DNA from 3 places in the Cupriavidus sp. 05N39 genome. Region 2 is predicted to be linked to each of the others. Evidence: predicted binding sites of a transcription regulator. Region 2 holds the regulator's gene; each other region holds the start of a gene.

Region 1 (6,827 bases), on a different contig from region 2:
GTCGGGTTGCCTCGGTCTGGAGCGCGACCGCGTCAAGGCCTGCATGTGGCGCAAGGTCATCCTGCTGTCGGGCGATCGCCATGTCACCGACCTGGATAGCGCCAATCTGGAGTACGTCTGCGGCAAGCTCAGCGCGGCCGAGCGCGATGCGGCCATGCGGCAGGCCGAGACGCTGGCGCGCCAGATCTACGCGCCGCGCCGCTAGGCGGCACCGCCTCGTAGCGGCGGTGCGGGCAGCGGGCGCTAAAATAACGGTTTAGCGCCGTCCGTCATCGCCATGTCTTTCGCTTCGCCATCCGGCCAGTCCGTCGTGCACGCCACCCAGCAATGGCTGGAGCGCGCCGTGATCGGCCTCAACCTGTGTCCCTTCGCCAAGGCCGTGCACGTGAAGCGGCAGATCCGCTATGCGGTGTGCGAGGCCACCGATACCGAGGGCGTGCTGGCCGATCTCGAAACCGAGATGCGCACGCTCGCCGATGCCGATCCCGCCGAGATCGACACCACCTTGCTGATCGTGCCGCATGCGCTGGCCGATTTCCTCGAGTACAACGATTTCCTCTACTTCGCCGAGCGCCTGCTCAAGAGCCTGCGGCTGGCGGGCATCCTGCAGATCGCCAGCTTTCATCCGGACTATGTGTTCGGCGGCAGCGAGCCGGACGACATCGAGAACTACACCAACCGCGCGCCTTACCCCATCCTGCACCTGCTGCGCGAGGACAGCATCGCGCGGGCCGTGGAGGCGTTTCCCGATGCGGCGGAAATCTACGAGCGCAACGAGCAGACCATGCGCCGGCTCGGCCACGAGGGCTGGCGCAAGCTGATGGCCGAAGACGGCGGGAAATAAAAAACGCGCCGTCGCGGCGGCGCGTTGATCAGCCCCGGCAGCGCCGGGGCCATGACGCAAGGCAGCATCAGCCGGCAGCGGCCGGCTCTTGCGTATAAAAGCGTTCTTCCATCTCCTCCAGTCCCAGCGTGCGCAGCACTTCATGCAGCCGCTCGGCCGGGCGCCGGCGCGGCAGGTCCTTGTACTGCGCGATGATCAGCTCGTTCTTCATGGAGTGCTCCCAGCCCACCAGCTCGGTCACGCTGACCTGGTAGCCGTGCGCCTCCAGTTGCAGGCAGCGCAGCACATTGGTGACCTGGCTGCCGAACTCGCGCGTATGCAGCGGATGGCGCCAGATCTCGGTGAGCGGATTGCCGGCCAGCAGCTTTGCCTTGTTCCTGCGCAGCACGCCGGCCACTTCGGCCTGGCAGCAAGGCACCACCACGATGTATTTGGCGCGCTTCTCCAGCGCGAAGCGGATCGCATCGTCCGTGGCCGTATTGCAGGCGTGCAGGGCGGTGACGATGTCGATGGTGGGCGGCAGTTGCGGCGAGGTGATCGAATCGGCCACCGACAGGTTCAGGAACGACATGCCCTTGAAGCCCAGCCGGCTGGCAAGCTCCTGCGAACTGCGCACCAGTTCCTCGCGCGTCTCGATGCCGTAGATGTGCGACTGGTCGAGCTGCTCCTTGAAGAACAGGTCGTACAGGATAAAGCCCAGGTAGGACTTGCCGGCGCCGTGGTCGACCAGCGTCACGTCGGGGTGATCCTGTTTGAGATCCTGCAGCAGCGGCTCGATGAACTGGAACAGGTGATAGACCTGCTTGAGCTTGCGGCGGCTGTCCTGGTTCATCTTGCCGTCGCGCGTGAGGATATGCAGCGCCTTGAGCAGCTCGATGGACTGGCCGGGACGGATTTCGTTGGGGCTGGACGCCGGTGCGGCGGGCGTCTTGGACGCCGGGGACTTCTGGGCCATCTGGGATGTTTCGAACCTGGGAAAAGCGGTGAGGCGTGCGCCAAAGCCGGACGACGCTGCGCCGGCACAGCGAGAGTTTACCGAAAGTCGCGCCAGGCCGGGCGAGTGATGGAAGCGGCGCATGCCGGTCCGGCCGGCAATGGCGCGTCAGTGCAGGCAGTAATCCACCGGCGCGAGCGGCGGCGGCAACTCGGTTTCGCCCAGTGCTTCCTTCATGCCGATCTCGATGGCGCGGCACAGCGCGTCGAGCGGCAGGTCGTTGGGGCTGGTGCCGAACGGCTCTTCCAGTTCATCGCCCAGCGCATCGAGGCCGAAGAAGGTATATGCCACGATCGCCACCACGATGGGCGTGACAAAGCCGATGGTATCGACCAGCCCGAACGGCAGCAGGAAGCAATACAGGTATGCGGTGCGGTGCAGCAGCAGCGTGTATGAGAAGGGGATGGGCGTGTTGCGGATGCGATCGCATGCCACCGCCGTGGCCACCATGTGCGACAAAGTGTCGTCGATGCCGGCGGCAAGGCAAGGATCGACACGGCCTTGCCGCACGCAAAGGCCCAGATCCTCGCCCATGCCCATCATCAGCGCGGCTGGGGCGTTGGTGCTGCGCTGCAGTGCAGCAAGCTCCGCGGGCCGCAGCCAGGATCGCTCCAGCCCGGTATCCGCACTGCTGCCGCGCAGGCGGTTGCGCAGCGCGTAGGCATAAGCCATGGCGCGCGAGATCATGCGAACCCGCACATCGTCCAGCCCGGCCGGGGCAGCGGCGGCGCTACCCGGCGCCTCGGCAATCAGGCCGAGGCATTGCCGAGCCAGGTTCTGGCTGCGTACCACCAGGTCTCCCCACAGCTTGCGGCCTTCCCAGAAACGGTCGTAGGCGGCGGTATTGCGAAAGCCCAGGAAGATGGCCAGCGGCAAGCCGATCAGCGTGAAGGGAATGGCCGTGAGGGTGATCTTGTGCTGGAAAAACGCACCGTGGCTGAGCGTGACGCCTACCGCCACCACCAAGTTCACCAGCAGCGCGCGCCAGATGCGGGGCAGGACCGAGCCTCGCAGGACCAGGAACAGCTTCAGTCCCGAGGGGCGTTCTCGCACGATCATCAGTGATCCTCTTTGCTACGGTGTGGCATTCCGTCGATGGACGGAAGTGTACATTTTCCGCCGCTGGCGGTGGAGCGTCCGCCGGCCAAGTCACCCGGCTCAAGTTTTCCGCGAAACGGCCGTTGGTGTTGTGTGCGCCAGAAAGGACATAGACCCTTCGGCGCGCAAATGACACCCGGCCCAGGGGCCTGCCCGGCAGGCCCGAGCATCCGGTGGCCGAGCCAACCCAGGCGTGCCGCCAGGTACGCAGCGCCAGCCATCGGCAGCATGCCGCCTCGCCATATAACCAGCGCCGGATATGCGGCGCAGGGGCGCGGCGATACCCGGGCCGGGACCGCGGGCGGCGCGGAAGACGGGGCCGCGCCGCCCGGACACGATCCATCAAGGGAAGAACTGAATGGAAAACCGGGGACAAGACACAGTAGCCGGCGTAGCCGCAGGCTTGCAGGTCAGCCTGGATGAAGGCACGCGACAGTTGCGCGCAATATTCGCCGTTGCACCGGGCCGGCTGCCGCCGGACCGCGCGGGGCTGGAAGCGGTACTGGCCGGTGGCGGCTGGGCCGAGGCCAGGATGGACACGGCCGCGATCGGCGCCTTTCTCGCGCAATGCCAGCGTGCCACGGAGGGCATGCCGGTAGAAGCGTTGATCGGCCAGTTGACGGACGGCTACTTCGAACTCAGCGTCAGCAGCGACAACCTGAGCGTACGGCTTAACCTGCTGCCGCCGCAGGGCGGCCGCGCGGTCACGCGGGACGACATCCGCACCGCGCTGGCCGAGCGCGGCGTCGTTGCGGAGCCGGACCGGGAGGTGCTGCGCGGCGCGGTCGAAGCGGGCCTGTGCGACGGACTGGAAATCGCCACGGGACGCGCCGCGCTGCCCGGCACGCCGGCTCGCTTCGAGAGCCTGCTGGCGCCGCGCAAGCCGCTGGTGGCAGAGGATGAAAGCGGCCGCATCGATCTGCGCGACCTCGGATCTTTAATGCTGGTCAACCCAGGCACGCCGCTGATGCGGCGTATCCCGGCTCGTCAGGGCACCGATGGCGTCGATGTCTTCGGCAAGACCGTGGCAGCCGTACCCGCCGCCGATCCGCCGTTCGCGGAAGGCCTGACCGGGGTGGCCCCCGATCCTGCGGATCCGGAGGTCCTGCTGGCGGCTATTTCCGGCTCGCCGGTGTTGTCGGCGCAAGGCGCCAGCGTGAGCCCGGTGGTCGATGTCGAGGCGGTGGACATGCACTCAGGCAATGTCACGTTCGACGGCACCCTGCGTGTCAACGGCGACATCAAGACCGGCATGACCGTGCGCGTGACCGGCGACGTGATCGTCAGCGGCACCATCGAGGCCGCCCATGTGGAGGCGGGCGGCAACGTGGTGGTGAAAGGCGGCATCATCGGCAAGGCCGAAGGCACTCACCAGAGTGCCGACAACGCCGCCACCGAGGCGCGGGTACGCTGCAAGGGCTCGTTGCATGCGCGCTTTATCGAAAGCGCGGTGGTGGAGGCCGGCACCGAGGTCAAGGTGGAAAGCGGCATTCGCCAAAGCGATGTCGCGGCCGGGACCAGCATCGTCGCCGGCAGCCCCAAGGGCGGCCAGGGCAATATCACCGGGGGACGCTGCCGGGCGCAACTGGCCGTGCGTACCGCCATCCTCGGTGGCGCCGCAGGCGCGGCCACCATCGTGCAGGTCGGAACCAACCCCTATGCCGAAGCCGAGAAGGCCGAGGCCGAGGCCCAGCGCCAGAAGCTGGAAGCCGAGCAGGGCAAGGTGCAGCAACTGATCAGCTTCTTCGCCAAGCATCCCGAGAAAGCCGTCGGCGACCTGCGCGAGAAGGCGCGCGCCACCCTGTTCAAGCTCACCCGCGACTCGATCGAACTCGACGCCAGGCTGGCCAAACTGGCCGAAAAGCTGCGCCCGTCTCCCGAAGCCGTGATCGAAGTAAGCCGGCGTATCCATGGTGGGGTCAGCCTGCACATCGGGCAGAAGTCGATGAAGATCATGGAGGACAAGCCGGGCGGCCAGATCCGGCTGGTGGAGGATCGCATCGCGCTGGTCTGAAACCCGCTGCCTGGCGGCGTTTTGCGCTCCGCCGGCAGCTGGCAGCCGGTTGGCCGCGCCAGGGGCATGACCACTTGGTCAGGTTGCGCGCAAGTCTCCCGGCTCATTTTGCAGAAATTTCTCCTTGTAGATTAGGAAAGGGCTGGCATGTCGGGGCATGGCTACTCGCTAAAGTAGCCACATACCGCTCCTCCCCGGGGTGGTATCCCCGATGAGGGCCCGACCCCTTGGCCCTCTTTCCATAGCGCTGCATGCTTTTGTATGCGGCGCTTCTTTTTTGCGGCTTCGGCTCCACAGTGCTACCAGACCCGAATCTTGATCTGCAGCGAAATGCAGCCGTCCACCTTGCCCCGCATGGTTGGGACATAGATCAGGTTCGCACCCAGGCGTCCGTATTCGATGCTGATGACCGGCGCGGCCATCGGGGACCAGCCGCCATGATTGATGTCCGGGTACCCGCGCACCGCGCCGGCCATCGCGCCGATCCGGAGCGGGCCCAGGTGCAAGGGCTGCCAGGAGAGACTCGCGTAAGTAGAGTGCTCGCGCATGCTGTTGCGGTACTCGCCGGCGGATAAGGTGAAATCCTCGCTCACGCGGAAATCGGCGCCGACTCCCCAGTTGTACGCGTTGTAGTGCGCCGTGTGATTGAAGTGATACGAGAGAAACCCTGCGTTCAGCCAGACCTGCGGGCTGAAGGCGGGCGCCGGGGCCTCCGGCGGCGTGGCATCGTCCGCGCGCACGGGTACGTTCCACATTGATGCGCACAAGGCAAACACCATGAGCAGTCCGCGCGGAAAAAGGCGATATCCCGCCGCGCCAGGGACTGGATAGGCATCCATGGCCGCTTCCTTTCTTGTTTTTCGTGGCTGTGGGCGGGCTGGGCGCGCATCAGTCGACGCGTGGGTCCAGCCATCCTGCGCGAGTCCGGCATGGCGCCGGTAGCCCTAGGTGGCAGCGGTATGCATGGTGTTCCCCCGGTTGCGTGGCAAACGCGAACTCGTGCCGCGTGCTTGCCGGCCGGTTCGTCATATTTCGCGGCCACCCGGTCGGGCGGTCCGTGGTTGTACTTATCGTGATACCAGTCTGGTGCTCCGGCGCGGTCGATTCAATCCGTCGAACGCTCTAAGCCTATGGAGGGGATTGGAGGGCAAGCGGTTGTCAACGTCGCGGCCGGCAGGAGCGTTCCGCGCGCCGGATGGGCCAGGATGTGGCAACAAGTATCGGGATTGAAATTAAATGAATATTTTCAAAGGTAATTTCAATCGATTTGCCTGGTCGCAATCTTTCTTCGACGTGTATGTTTTGCCTGATAGTGCAATTGGCTCGCCAGGCAGACCGGGCGTTCCGAGAGCGCGCCGGAGCTGGAATCTGAGTGGAAATGGAATCACATGACCGAATCGCCTGCCTGCTATCGTCACGAGCTGCCTGCGCGGGTTGCGATCTTCGACCTGGATGGGACGATCATCGATGCCGCCGCGGATATTGCGGCGCAGATCAATCTGCTCCTGCAGGCAAGACGCCTCCAGCCTTTGACAGTCGCCGAGGCGACCACGCTGCTCGGAGACGGGCTCAGGGTCTTTGCGTCGCGTGCGTTTCAACTGCGCGGCGCCGAGATCGGGGATGACGAATCCTCGTCGTTCATCCAGGGCTATTTGGATGCACCCGTAGCGGAGACACGGCTATATCCGGAGGTAAGGAAGGTACTGGCTGAACTGACTGGAGAGGGGTGGCGCCTGGTGGTATGCACCAACAAGATCGAGGCCGCAGCTATCCACATTCTTGAGGAACTCGGCGTTCTCTCATTCTTCGACGTAGTCTGCGGCGCCGATACAGTCCCATGCTGCAAGCCGAGCCCGGTGCACCTTCAACATGCCCTG
Region 2 (6,827 bases):
GGTGCCAGCAAGTTCGTGCGCGGCGATGCCGTGGCGGGCCTGATGATCATGTTCATCAACGTTGGCGCCGGCATGGTGGTGGGCATGGTGCAGCACGACCTGGACTTCGCCACCGCGGTGCGCAACTACACCCTGCTGACCATCGGCGACGGCCTGGTGGCGCAGATCCCGGCGCTGGTGATCTCCACCGCCGCCGGTGTGATCGTGTCGCGGGTCTCCAACGAGCAGGACGTGGGCCAGCAGCTGACCGGCCAGCTGTTTTCCAATCCGCGCGTGCTGTACCTGACCGGCGCCATCATCGGCATGATGGGCATCATCCCCGGCATGCCGCACTTCGCTTTCCTGGCCTTTGCCGGCGCGCTGGTGTGGTTCGGCCGCTACGTGGCACGGCGTGATGCATCGCAGGCGCAGGAGAAGAAGCGCGAGGACCGCGCTCCCGCGATGGTGCCCGAGTCGACCGAAGCCAGCTGGGACGACGTCAGCCTGGTGGACCCGCTCGGCATGGAAGTGGGCTACCGCCTGATCCCGCTGGTGGACCGCGCGCAGAACGGCGAACTGCTCGGCCGCATTAAGAGCATCCGCAAGAAGGTGGCGCAGGAAATCGGCTTCCTGGTGCCGGTGGTGCATATCCGCGACAACCTGGAACTCAAGCCCAACGCCTACCGCATCACGCTCAAGGGCGTGGAGATCGGCCGCGGCGAAGCGACGCCCGGGCAGTGGATGGCGATCAACCCCGGCCAGGTCTCCGGCCCGTTGCCGGGCACGCCCGGCCAGGACCCGGCATTCGGCCTGCCGGCGGTGTGGATCGAGGGCGGGCTCAAGGAGCAGGCGCAGATCTACGGCTACACCGTGGTGGATGCCAGCACAGTAGTGGCCACTCACCTTAACCACCTGATCCATATGCACGCGGCCGAACTGCTTGGCCGCCAGGAAGTGCAGTCGCTGCTGGACCGCATCGCCAAGGAATCGCCCAAGCTGACTGAAGACCTGGTGCCCAAGGTCATCACCCTCACCGCGCTGCAGAAGATCCTGCAGAACCTGCTGGACGAGAGCGTGCCGATCCGCGACATGCGCACCGTGCTGGACGTGGTGGCCGAGCACGCGCCGAAGATCAGCGATCCCAACGAACTCACGTCGCTGGTGCGCGTGGCGCTGGGGCGTGCCATTACCCAGCAGTGGTTCCCCAACGGCGCTGACCTCCAGGTCATCGGCCTCGACGCCGGGCTGGAACGCGTGCTGTCGCAAGCGCTCACTAACGGCGGCGGCATCGAGCCTGGCCTGGCCGATGCCCTGCTGCAGCAAACGCAAAATGCGGTGAACAGGCAGGAACACCTGGGGCTGGATCCCGTGCTGCTGGTGCCGCATCCGCTGCGCCCGCTGCTGGCGCGCTTCCTGCGCCGGACCATGCCGCAGCTCAAGGTGCTCTCGCATGCCGAGGTGCCGGACAACAGAAATATCAGGATCACCGCCATGATCGGTGGCGCAGCGTGAGGGGTTTCGCAAGATGAGCGTAGCTAAATTCGTGGCGGCCAATGGCCGCGAGGCCTTGCGCCAGGTGCGCGAGGCAATGGGACCGGACGCCGTGGTGCTGTCCAACCGCACCGTCGAGGGGGGCGTGGAGATTGTCGCCATGCGCGACACCGATCTCGGCGCCATCGCCAGCACCGCACCGGTATTCACGCCGCCGCCCGCCGCCGTGGTGGCCGTCGACGGCGCCCTTGGCGACCTGCGCGGCGAACTGCAGACCATGCGCGCCATGATGGAGCGGCAGTTCTCCGGCGTAGGCACCCACAGCCTGCCGTCGCTGGGCGGCGATCCGCTGCGCGATTCGCTGTTTACCTGGTTAGTGACTGCTGGCTTCTCCGGACAGCTTGCGCGATCGCTGCTCGGCCACCTGCCGCTGGGTCATGACCGGCCCGCCGCCATGACCTGGATCCGCCAGGAGCTGGCGCGCAAGGTCCCGGTGCTCAACGACGAAGATGCGCTGTTCGCGCAGGGCGGCGTGCTGGCGCTGGTCGGCCCCACCGGCGTGGGCAAGACCACCACCACGGCTAAGCTGGCAGCGCGCTTCGTGCTCAAGCACGGCCCGGAACGCCTGGCCTTGCTGACCACCGACACTTTCCGTATTGGTGCGCACGAGCAACTGCGCATCTACGGCGACATCCTGGGCGTGCCTGTGCACGCGGTCAAGGATGCGGCCGACCTGCGCTTCGCGCTGGCGGCGCTGACCGATAAGCACCTGGTGATCATCGACACCGTCGGCATGAGTCAGCGCGACCGCAACCTGTCGGAGCAGATCGCCATGCTGGCCGGCGTGCAGGCGCCGGTGCAGCGCATCCTGTTGCTCAACGGCGCCAGCCACGGCGACACCCTCAACGAAGTCGTGCACGCCTACCGCCACGATGCCACGCCCGACGGCGGCATCGACGGCTGTATCGTCAGCAAGCTGGATGAAGCCACGCACCTGGGCTCCGTGCTCGACGTGGTGATCCGGCACCGCCTGCCGGTCTACTACGCCTCCACCGGCCAGCGCGTGCCCGAGCACCTTGAACTCGCCAACGGCGTGTCGCTGGTCGAGCGCGCGTTCCAGACGCCGCGCCGCGGCTCCGTATTCGCCGACGCGGAAGCCGCGCGCCGTGCCATGCCCGCGCAGGACGATGGCGACGCCACCCGCGCGACCAGCGCCGGCGGCGCCGACGGCATGCTGCGCTCGCTGACCGACAACGCCAACGCGGTGGGCGATTGCGTCCAGCAGCTGAACGCTGGCAGCTACAGCTTCGAGCTGGTCCGCTCGCTCTGGCAGCAGCGCACCGAGAACGCGCCCTCGCCGCGCCTGATGGCGCAGCAGGTGCGCGAAGCCGCCTGCCGCGACCTGAGCCGCCATTGCGATCGTTTCGTGCTTTCGCTCAGCGCCACGGTCGCCGCGCCGGTGGCAGGGCGCCGCGCGCCGCGCCCCTGGCAACACACGCTCTGGCTGGCTGACCGCGACGGCCTGCCGCTGGCGGCCGCCGCCGCGCCCGCCGGCCGCACCGGCCCGGCGCTGCAAGCCGGGCAAGGCGGATGGGAAGCCGACGCTGCCACCCTGTGCGCCGCCATCGCCGCCGCCCGTACCGTGGTCAATCTGCTGGATGCCATGCCCGCCGCCGCCACGCTGGCGCGCTGGCAGCAAGCCGGCGAGCGCTGGCTTGCCACCGCGCGCAAGACCACGCGCGTGGTCAGCGGTGGCGCGGCCGTCAAGCTCGATGCGCTGGCCGAAACGCTGACCTTCCACGCGGTGGAAGATATGGACTATCGCGGCCGCGACGCCGTGCAGTGGATCGCGCAAACGCCGGTGCGCGTGCTTGAGGGCCAGGCACGTGGCACGCGCGGCGCCGCCGAGAGCGGCATCGAGGCCGGCCTGCTGGTGTCGCGCGTGGTCGATCGCGAGAACGGCCAGACGCTAGCGGTTCACTACCTGCTGTGCGACCCGGCGTTGTCGGCCGAGGGCGTGCAACTGGCCCGCTGGGCCCGCTGGGCTGAAGCCGGCGAAGCGCAACTTCGCACGCTGCGCCACGCAATGGATCACCTGGGGCAGGGCGGGCAGGCAGGCGGCAACGAATCCTCGCTGGCCGAAGCGCAAGCCTGCGCGCGTCTGCTCGCCCTGCAGATGGCGGTAGCCGCGCTGCGGCTGGAGCAAGCGTGCGACGATAGCGCCGCCGCGTTCCTGGCGCGGCTGACCGGCCGCGCGCCCGCCCGCCAGATGCCGGCCGCCGCCGTGCTGGTGGAAGGCCTCGGCCGTTTGCTGGCCTTGCTCGACGTGCTGGAGAACTACCCCGGCCGAGGTGGCCGCGCCACGCCGTCCGCCACCCACGAAGCGCCGCAGGAGGCCTTTCATCCCGGCGACGCCGCCGGCCTGCTCGAAGCGAGCATGAACGGCAGCCGCGTGTTGCAAACGCTGACGCAGGGAGAATAAGACGTGACTTCACTCGCCTCCGACCAGGCGGAAAGCTTGCGGCGCATGCTGGCGCCCCGCGCCACGCGCCGCATCGCGGTGGTCGCGAGCGATGCCGGTGCCGGCGCCACCACGGTGGCCCTGGGGCTGGCCAACGCACTCGCCATGCAAGGCGAGCGCGTCCTGCTCATCGATGAAGACCGCTTCGGCGCCCGCGCGACCCGCCTTGCCGGCGCCATGCCGGAAGGCACCCTGGCCGCCGTGCTGGGCGGCGCCGTGACGCTGGAAGCCGCGCTGGGCAAGCGCCCGGCCGGCACCATCGCGGTGTTGCCCGGCAGTCCGCAGGCCGGTGGCGGGCTGCAGGCGCTGAATGGCTTTCGCACTGTGCTCACCGATGCCCGCAGCGACGCGGACGGCGGCTTGTCGCAGGTAGCCGGCACGGCGCACAACCTCGTTGTGGTGCTGCGCGCGGAGCCGGCCTCGATCAAGGCCGCCTATGCCTGCATCAAGCGGCTCAATCACCTGTACGCCTGCCGGCGCTTCCACCTGGTGATCAACGCCGCCGCCAGCGATGCCGCCGCGAGTGCCGTGCTGGGCAACCTGGCGCGCACCGCCAGCCAGTATCTCGGCGTCGAGGCGAGCCCCGCCGGCAGCCTGCCGTACGACCCGCTGGTGGAACGCAGCGTGGCACTAGGCCGCTGCGTGGTGGAGGCCTTTCCCGCGGCGCCCGCTACCGCCGCGCTACGCCGCATCGCCACGGGCATTGCCAACTGGCCCTTGTCCACCGATTCCCGTTCAACCCCGACGGCGCCGCTGGCGCCGTCAGCCCCGGCCCTGGCTTAAACGCCTGGGCCTGCAGCCAGGACTCACGAGAATTCCACCATGTACACGATTCAGGGAAAGCTCGAACAGACCGACACCGTGACGGCGCATGCCTCGCTGGTGCGTCGTATCGCCCTGCAACTGGCAGCCAAGCTGCCTGCCAGCGTGCAGCTCGATGACTTGATCCAGGCTGGCATGATCGGCTTGCTCGATGCCGCCAAGCGTTACGAGGACACCCACGGTGCGCGTTTCGAGACCTATGCCAGCCAGCGCATCCGCGGCGCCATGCTTGACGAGGTGCGCGCCAATGACTGGCAGTCGCGCAGCCTGCGCCAGTTCACCCGGCGCATCGAACGCACCGTGCGCGGCCTGGAGCAAACGCTGGGCCGCGCGCCGCTCGACTCCGAAGTGGCGCAGGAGCTTGAGCTGCCGCTCGACGAATACCAGACACTGCTCAATGAAGTCTATGGCTGCCAGCTGCTGCACTACGAGGACTTCGAGCGCTCCGGCGAAGAGGACTTCCTGGACCGGCACCTGAGCGTCAGCGACGATGGCAACCCGCTCACTGTGCTGATGGAAAGCGGCATGCGCGAAGCGCTGATCCGTGCCATCGAGCGGCTGCCGGAGCGGGAAAAGCTGGTGCTGTCGTTGTGCTACGACCAGGAGCTCAATTTGCGTGAGATCGGGGCGGTGCTGGAGGTGACGGAGTCGCGGGTCTGCCAGATTCGCAGCCAGGCTATTACGCGGCTTCGTTCGCAGCTGCGCGGCTTGCTATGAGGGGCTGGTGCCATCGTCTTGGCGCTGCGGTGCTGGCCGCGGCCTGCTGCGCGGCCTGGGCCGCGCCCGCCGGGCCGCTGCATTCCTGGTCGGCTTCCGTGAACGGGCCTGCGCTGCATGGCAAAGGGTTGCGTACGGTGTCGCCGCCGATCTTGCCTACCGGTTACTTGCCGCAGGCGGAGGGGGCTATTACTACCGTGCGGTGGCGATATAGTTTTGCTAGTACGCCGCCCAATGAGCTGCAGGCTTATTTGTGCAATGCGCAGCGTTGTGTGTTGTTGCCGGGGGCGGAGGGGCTTACCGAGGCGTTTAGCGGGGATGATGCGGCCAAGGGGTTTGTGTTTGCGTTTCAGGTGCCTGGGCGGGGGGCGCTGATGCCGGTATTGTTGGGGCAGTCGAATCAGGTTACGGTTAGTTTTAGGTGATGTTGCTGTTGCTGGCGGCGGTGGGTTATAAAAACATAAATTCAAAAGCTTAACGTCAAAGGCTTAAAGTCAAAGGCGGTTTTACCCCCTGCGGGGGGCGACCTACTTTCTTGTCTTGCCAAGAAAGTAGGCAAAGAAGCGCGCCGGATGGGGCGACACCCCCTCGGGATCCGGCGAAAAGAGCGGCCGGGACCCAAACTCGCATCGCCTTAAGGCGATACTCAAACATGGGTACCTCTTTTCCGCTCTTTTCGCCGGATCCCGAGGCGCCCCATACGGCCTGGTAAACCTTGACGGCTCGCTTCGCATCGCGTTGGGGTGTGGCCCGCCCCTCGGGCGCTCCCCACGGCTACACCGATCGTGGTTCTGGCGGCATCGCTTCTTCTTGCAATTCCTTCACGGTTTCGAGCCTTAGAGCCTTCGGGGTTTGACGGGGGCGCTGTTGTCCAATGTTGCGCTGGAGCAATCCGGTGTTCGGTGCGCAAGGCCCGGGCTTGTATATCGGGGATCTCGAAGGTACGCCGCTGATTGGCGCATTGACTCGCTTCGCGCAGCACGGTTGCTGCTCGCCGAGCGTTGATACCTGCCGGTGAACGTCAAAGGTGGTTTCACCTCACTGCCCGGGGTGGCCTGAGGGGGATGCGCTGTCGCCTTCTGTTGCCAAGCGGCCTTTGATCCGGGTGGCCCCGAGAACCGCTTCTTGATGTTGCGGACTAACCAGTGGCAGTCCAGGTCGGATCCGGAATCAAGATCCGGAAACCATCAGCCGCTGGCCAGGCTGACCCCTTGCGGCCCAGTCTGCGTCCGTCCGTCCTTCCCGTAGAGCGTCGCATTGTCGCCACGCTGACGCAGCGCCAGGATCGCTTCTTCGG
Region 3 (6,827 bases), on a different contig from region 2:
ACCGAGCACCGTAGTGATTGCATTGGCGCCGTTGCTTGCTTGAACCTGAGTTGTCAGGGCTGCGGCCGAGATATGCAGATTAGTCGCATTTGCCGTCGCAACGCCGCCAGTGAACGCGTAGCTGGGAGCGTTGGCCGCGTTGCCCACGGTGATTGAGCTCAACTTACCGGCTGCACCCGATGTGCCGATTGCCTTGATCAGGTCGCCAGCGCCGCCGCCGTTGTTGATATCCGCCTGCGTGAGGGTGCCGGCCAGATCGTTCTCGGTCAGGTTGCCTGCAGCGTCCACAAACAGCTTGTTACCGCTGGTGGCCGAGGTCAGCATGCCATTGCTGTCAATGTTGGCGGAAACCGCTTGATTGTTGCCGATTTTGATCGACACATTGGTAACGTTCCCAGCAGCCGGCTTCAGGTCGCTCGAGATGCGCGCGGCAGTACGTGCCGTGTCGGCAAAGGAGAAGTCCGTGCCGTTATAGGTGTAGTTTGCGATGGTGGCAATGCCGGCGTCGTTGACCGTATCACCAGTAGCAACCTTGCCGAGCACATTGGCCAGCGTGGCGCTGTCAGCGCCAGTGTAATTCTTGGAGTAGGCGGTGGTGCCGTTGGTCGTTGCGCCTGCGGTAAAGYCGGCTGCCAGCAGGTCCTGGCTGGTAGCGGCCGTATTCGGCGTGCCGGTGCCAGACACGTTGAAGCCGGTCATGTTCAGCGTCTTCGTGCTGATTTCCTGCAGATTCACCGAGATGGTCTGGCCGTCGCTGGCGCCAACTTGAATGTTCAGGGGCTTTGCCGAGCCAGACAGTACCTTGACGCCGTTGAAGTCGGTCTGCGTGGAGATGCGGTTGATTTCGTCCATGCGCTGGCCGATTTCATCCTGGATCGACTTCAGGTCGTCTGCCGAATTCGAACCAGTCGCTGCTTGCACCGACAGGGTACGGATACGTTGCAGGTTGTTCGTGACTTCGGTCAGCGCGCCTTCAGTCGTTTGCGCCAGCGAGATGCCGTCGTTAGCATTTTGCTTGGCTTGGGTCAGGCCGTTGATGTTGGCGGTGAAGCGGTTGGCAATGGCCAGGCCGGCTGCGTCGTCCTTGGCGCTGTTGATGCGCAGGCCCGACGACAGGCGTTGAATCGCCGTGTTCAGCTGCGATTGCGATGCATTCAGGTTGTTCTGAGTCATCAGAGACAACGAATTGGTATTAATGACTGACGCCATGGTACGACTCCTATATGCAGTGATTTATGCAGTCCGGCGGGTGCCGTAACGTTGGCTGACTGCGTTGCAGTGCGTGTAGTGCCTCCGTTGTTAGGGTTATCGACCGGGGCGGGAAAAGATTTAGTGTGATCTTTGGGGCAATGTGCAGAAGTTTTTTCGCGGATAGCTTCCGAGCGGCTCTGGGGGTGGCTGATGCGGGCGGGGCCATCGCACGAAAGCTGCGCCGCTTGTGCGCACAACCGGCTGGCGCGCCCTCCCTGGTTATCTCCGCTTGCGGGTCCGTGGCGTATACAAACTCACAAACTCCGGCGAAGTCTCCGCCCCGGGCACCGCCGCCATGGCCTCCGGCGCATGGGCGGGCGTGATCACGGCAATGGCGTGCTTGTAGACGACTTGCGGCTGCGGGTCTCGCGGCGATTCCGCCAGCAGCACCATATAGTTGTCCGAGGCCACGATCACGCCGTGCAGGCGAATGCCGCTCGACAGGTGTACGACGACAGGGCTGTGGCTGGCGCTGAGCGTGGAGAACTGCAGCTGCTGCAGTTGCCTGCTCGGACGGGTGATCCTGGTTTCCTTCTTGTTCACAACGTCTCCGGAAGAGCCCGCACGGGTTCTGGCGGCTGGCAAGGGTCCAATATATGGGCCCGGGCAATAGGGGGGTTACAGCACGGCCTGGGGTGGGCTGCGGCGTGGCCTGGGTGCGGCGGGGGATGAAATATCCGCTCTCTGTGCTGGCGCTGGATCTGGCTGCATGGATCACGTCCGGCCCCGACGTGTGTCCGGGCGGCGGCTCCGATGCTGCCCCGCAAACGCTGGCGGCAGGGGCAGCCGGAAAAGACGGGGGGTACTTCAGGCGCGAGGGTAACAAAATTTTACAAATCGGAACGGTTGGGGGGGGGCGCACCTGAGATCGAGAGTTTCCTCTAATAATACTCTTGCGTCACAATGCTGCGGTTTGCCTTGTTTGCACATGTGCGGCAAGTCCCAACGTCACCAGCGCCCGCAACCCCCGTTCAGCATAGGTTTGCGGGCGGCAAGGTGACCCTGGCCTGCAGTTGCGATGTTTTCCATGCCGCCCATTCGTCACTTGAATGGCGTCGCCAGCACTTTTTCTATCAGAGTTATCCCTGATAGAAATTGGATTTACACCTCATGTAAGCAGGTTTATATTCGCTAACGAGCCTTTCGGCTCATAGCAGTCCTGGAAAGCCTACGAGCACCCCGCGCGTGGGCTTCTTTTTTTGCGTGCCCACTTGTTTTGTTGCGCGCCTTTGGCTGCATGCGCCGCTGGCAGCACTTCGGAGCGCCTGGTTAACATTAGACGACAGGTCGCATCCCGCCAATCGTTCGAATTGCCGGGCTTTTCCCCCTCATATTTGCTTTTGTTCCCGTATTTTCCGTTTTCTTCGGAAATGTCTTGATGTTGCCCTCAAGCTTGGCCCGCTCTCTGCCGTTAAGTCCGCGGTGCGGTGTCGTCCCGGAAATCTGTCCGGGGCGCGGAAAAGCGCGCGCGATGAGAGTAAAAGGAGCCGGGAAGATGCGTTGGTTGCGAAACTTTGGCATTGGGGCGCGCCTGACGGTGGCGTTTTCGCTGGTGGCGTTGCTGCTGGTTGCCGTGGCGGTGCTGGGCATGACGTCTCTGCGCACCATGAACGAATCGATGCGCATCACCGTGGAGGGACGCTTGTTCAAGGTGCTGGATATCGAGCGCGTCAAGCAGGATGCGTTGCGGATCGGGATTCTGGTGCGCGATGCCACCATGAACGAGGACCCGGTTGCGGTAAAGCGCAATGCCGGGGAGATCGCGGGGCTGCGCGAGAAAATGGGCGTCACGCTGGATGAACTTGGGAAGTGGCTGTCCACGTCCGGCAGACCGGAGACCCGGGAGTTGTATCGGGGGCTGACCGAGGCACGCACTGCCTATAACGGCCAGCTCGACATGGTGCTGCGCCAGTTGCAGGGCGGCGAGTTCGATGGTGCCCGCAGCGCGCTGGTGGCGACGCTGCCGGCGGCGCAGGCGCCTTATTTCGACAAGTTGAGCGAACTGACCGAGACCGGCCGCAAGGTTGCGCTGGCTGCCGTGCAGGAGGCGAACGCCAGTTATGAGACGGCCCGCAACCTGCTGCTGGGCCTGGCCGCCGTCGCGGTGGCCCTGGCGGCGGCCCTGGGCATCGGCATCACGCGCTCGATCACGCGACCGGCTCGCCATGCGCTGGAAGCGGCACAGGCGCTGGCGCACGGCAACCTGACGTACGCGATCCAGGTGCAGAACGATGACGAAATGGGCCGCATGCTGGGCGCGCTGGAGCGCGCTTTTGGCCAGTTGGCGGCACTGGTGCACGGCATCCAGGGCGCGACCCGCTCCATCGGTGGCGCTACCCGGGAAATCGCCAGCGGCAATACCGATCTTTCCCAGCGCACCGAAGAACAGGCTGCCTCGCTTGAGCAGACTGCGGCCTCGATGGAGCAGCTGACCTCCACGGTCAAGCAGAATGCCGCGAACGCGCGCCATGCCAACGAACTGGCGGTGAGTGCCTCGGGCGTGGCGATCGAGGGCGGGCGCGCCGTGCGTGGCGTGGTCGAGACCATGCAGCATATTTCGCAATCGTCGGCCAAGGTGGCCGAGATCGTGGGCGTGATCGAGGGGATTGCCTTCCAGACCAATATCCTGGCACTGAACGCAGCGGTGGAAGCTGCCCGTGCCGGCGAGCAGGGACGAGGCTTCAGCGTGGTGGCGGCCGAGGTGCGCAGCCTGGCCCAGCGCTCTTCGTCGGCAGCCAAGGAAATCGGGCAACTGATCAGTGGCTCGGTGGGTCAGGTGGCCCATGGCGCCAAGCAGGTAGAGGACGCGGGCCGCACCATGGACGATATCGTCGGGGCGGTGAAGCGCGTGACCGACATCATGGGCGAGATCGCCGCCGCAAGCGAAGAGCAGTCGTCCGGCATCGAGCAGGTCAACCTCGCCATCAGCCAGATGGAAAGCGTGACGCAGCAGAATGCCGCGCTGGTGGAGCAGGCCGCCGCCGCCGCCGAGAGCCTGCAGCAGCAGGCCGCCGGGCTGGTGGATGAAGTGTCCCGCTTCCAGGTGGCTCCGGAAGAAGCGCATGCGCAGCCGCGCCAGGCGGTACGGGAACTGGCGCGCATGCCGGTGCCGCAAGCGGTACCGGTAGCACGCGTGGCGCCGGCCGCCCCGCGTCCGGCGCCCCATCCTTCCGCTGGCGCCAGGAGCCATCCGGCGGCACGCCAGGGCACGGCGCGCCCGGTCCGGACCGGCAGCGCCGCACCGGTGAAGCCAGCCGTGCAGGCAGCACCTTCAGCACCCGCGGCCCCGGCCGCTGGCGCCAAGGCAGCCACCCGGCCCGCGGTGGCGGCACCGCGCACCGGCGCGGCCGGCACTACCCGCGCCCCTGCGCTGCCCAGCAAGGCCCGTGCTCCGGTGGTGCACCAGAAGCGCGAACCCGTGCTGGTGTCCAAGCCGCTGCCGGCCGCGCGCGCGGCCCGGCCCGCCGTAGCAGCGGCACCCGCGCCGCGCCGCGCCGCGCGCACGCCGGCCGCTGGCGGCTTCGCCGTGGCCAATGGCGACTGGGAATCCTTCTGAGTTCTGCCGCGCCGTCCTGGCGCGGAGCCCGGCAAGCCTGCCGGCGGCGGCTGCAAGGCGAAAGGCTTAGGCCTACAATATCGCCCTTGTATACAAAAAACAGAAAGGAGCGATGCCGCCCGTTCGCGGCGGCATCGCACTCCGTGTCCCTCGCCGTGCGTTCTCTCTCCCGCCAGCCCATGCCCGCCGTCTCCCCGCCATCCTTCCCCTCTCTGTCCGCAGCATCCCCGGCCCCCGGCACGGGGGAGGCTGGCAGCCACGGCCATGCAGCGTCCGGGCTCCCTGCCGTGCCGCCGGTGCCGGTGATGCAGGTCATCTTCGGCCTGATGCTGGCCATCCTGCTGGGGGCGCTCGAGCAATCGATCGTCGCCGTGGTGCTGCCTGAGATCGCGTTGCAGCTCAACGGCTTCGAGGAGATGGCGTGGGTGGTTTCGGCCTACCTGGTGGCTTCGACGGTGGTGACGCCGATCTACGGCAAGCTGTCGGACGTGCTGGGGCGGCGCTCGGTGCTGTCGTTTGCCATCGTGCTGTTCCTGCTGGCCTCGGTGTTCTGCGCGCTGGCGCAGACCATGCCGCAGCTGATCGTCGCGCGCATCCTGCAAGGGCTGGGCGGCGGCGGCCTGATCTCGGTGTCGCAAGCCACCATCGCAGATGTGGTACCGCTGCGCGACCGTGGCCGCTACCAGGGTTACGTGAGCGGCGTGTGGGCCGTGGCCAGCATGGCCGGCCCGGTGATCGGCGGCTACCTGGCGCACTACCTGTCGTGGCGCTGGATTTTCTGGATCAACCTGCCGCTGGCGCTGGTCGCGCTGGTGGTGGTCCGCCGCGCGCTCAAGCACCTGCCGGCGGGCGGGCGCCGCCATCGCATCGATTACCTTGGCGCGCTGCTGTTCGGGGGTGGCCTGACCGGCGTGCTGGTGTTCCTGACCCGGCTCGGGCAGGGCCATTCGGCCGCGACGCCGCAGACCGTTGGCCTGCTGGCGGCAGGCCTGGTCGCCATGGTGCTGTTCGTGTGGCAGGAGCGGCGGGTCAGCGACCCGATGATCCCGCTGGCCATGCTGCGCGTGCCGACGGTCGCGATCTGCTGCATCACGCTGTTCCTGTGCTTTTTCCAGTTGATCGCCATGTCCGTGCTGCTGCCGCTGCGCTTCCAGGTGGTGGGCGGCGTGCAGGCTGACACGGCCGCGCTGCGGCTGGTGCCGTTGACGCTGGCCATCCCGTTCGGGGCGTTTTTCTCGGGCCGGCTGATGTCATGGAGTGGCCGCTACAAGCCGCTGCAACTGGTGGGCTCGCTGGTCGCGCCGCTGGCGATCGTGTCGCTGGCGTTCGTCGATCCGCATGCGGTCGTGCTGACCGGGCTGGTGATGGTGACGCTCGGGCTGGCCATCGGGCTGCAATTGCCCAGCGGGCTGGTGGCCACCCAGAACGCCGTGCCCGCGCACCAGGTGGGCGTGGCCACGGCGCTGACCGCCTTCTCGCGCATGCTGGGCGGCGCGGTCGGCGTGGCGGTGCTGACCACGGTGCTGATCGCGCTGTTGCGCCGTGGCGGCATGGGCGTATCGGACCTGGGCGGCGGCGAAGACATCCTCATGAGCATGTTCCACCGTGCCATGACAGGCGGCGATACGGCCGATGCGGGCGCGGTGCGCGCCGCCGCCGAAGCGGCGTTCCGCACCCTGTTCCTGCTGAGCGCCGCCGTGTCGCTGGTGGCGCCATTCCTGGTGGCGCGCCTGCCGGAAGCCGCCTTGCGCGGCAGCACGAGCACCAGCGTGGCGGCGAGCATCGATTAAGGCGGGCGCCGCCGGCGAGTTCAGGGGCGGGCCTGCGCGCCTGGCGCGCCTTTCCCCAGGAAGCCGAACTCCACCGGCGTCTTCGCGTAGAACACCTGGACGTCTTCCTCGGCCAGCCGGTCGAACAAACGCTGCACCTCCTCTTCCGTGGCAATTACGGTGATTTCTTCCGGCCGGTCGGCCAGTTCCAGGAAATGCCAGGTGTGAAAGCGGCGGTCATGGCCGATGCC

Evidence for each region. The regulator FliA, encoded in region 2, starts transcription of late flagellar genes. The targets are predictions, from matches to a motif close to CTAAAGTTTNNNNNNNNNNNGCCGNTA.
Region 1: a site for FliA is predicted at 2,996-3,022, ahead of AC1DN0_RS31020 (DUF342 domain-containing protein). Genes of this name have one in related genera too.
Region 3: a site for FliA is predicted at 1,307-1,333, ahead of AC1DN0_RS14815 (flagellin N-terminal helical domain-containing protein). Genes of this name have one in related genera too.

What each region holds. Positions count from the first base shown of each region.
Region 1 is NZ_JBFTNE010000087.1:22,404-29,230, forward strand. It holds gene AC1DN0_RS31000 (hypothetical protein) at 1-205, shown strand, start outside; gene AC1DN0_RS31005 (DUF1415 domain-containing protein) at 278-844, shown strand; gene AC1DN0_RS31010 (class I SAM-dependent methyltransferase) at 912-1,799, opposite strand; gene AC1DN0_RS31015 (bestrophin family protein) at 1,947-2,897, opposite strand; gene AC1DN0_RS31020 (DUF342 domain-containing protein) at 3,295-4,950, shown strand; gene AC1DN0_RS31025 (hypothetical protein) at 5,250-5,789, opposite strand; gene AC1DN0_RS31030 (HAD family hydrolase) at 6,339-6,827, shown strand, end outside.
Region 2 is NZ_JBFTNE010000065.1:7,945-14,771, forward strand. It holds gene flhA (flagellar biosynthesis protein FlhA) at 1-1,491, shown strand, start outside; gene flhF (flagellar biosynthesis protein FlhF) at 1,505-3,952, shown strand; gene AC1DN0_RS27030 (MinD/ParA family ATP-binding protein) at 3,956-4,774, shown strand; gene AC1DN0_RS27035 (RNA polymerase sigma factor FliA) at 4,814-5,530, shown strand; gene AC1DN0_RS27040 (flagellar protein FlhE) at 5,527-5,955, shown strand; gene AC1DN0_RS27045 (flagella synthesis protein FlgN) at 6,718-6,827, opposite strand, start outside.
Region 3 is NZ_JBFTNE010000026.1:86,144-92,970, forward strand. It holds gene AC1DN0_RS14815 (flagellin N-terminal helical domain-containing protein) at 1-1,209, opposite strand, end outside; gene AC1DN0_RS14820 (RNA chaperone Hfq) at 1,471-1,794, opposite strand; gene AC1DN0_RS14825 (methyl-accepting chemotaxis protein) at 2,747-4,807, shown strand; gene AC1DN0_RS14830 (MDR family MFS transporter) at 5,113-6,597, shown strand; gene AC1DN0_RS14835 (DUF190 domain-containing protein) at 6,618-6,827, opposite strand, start outside.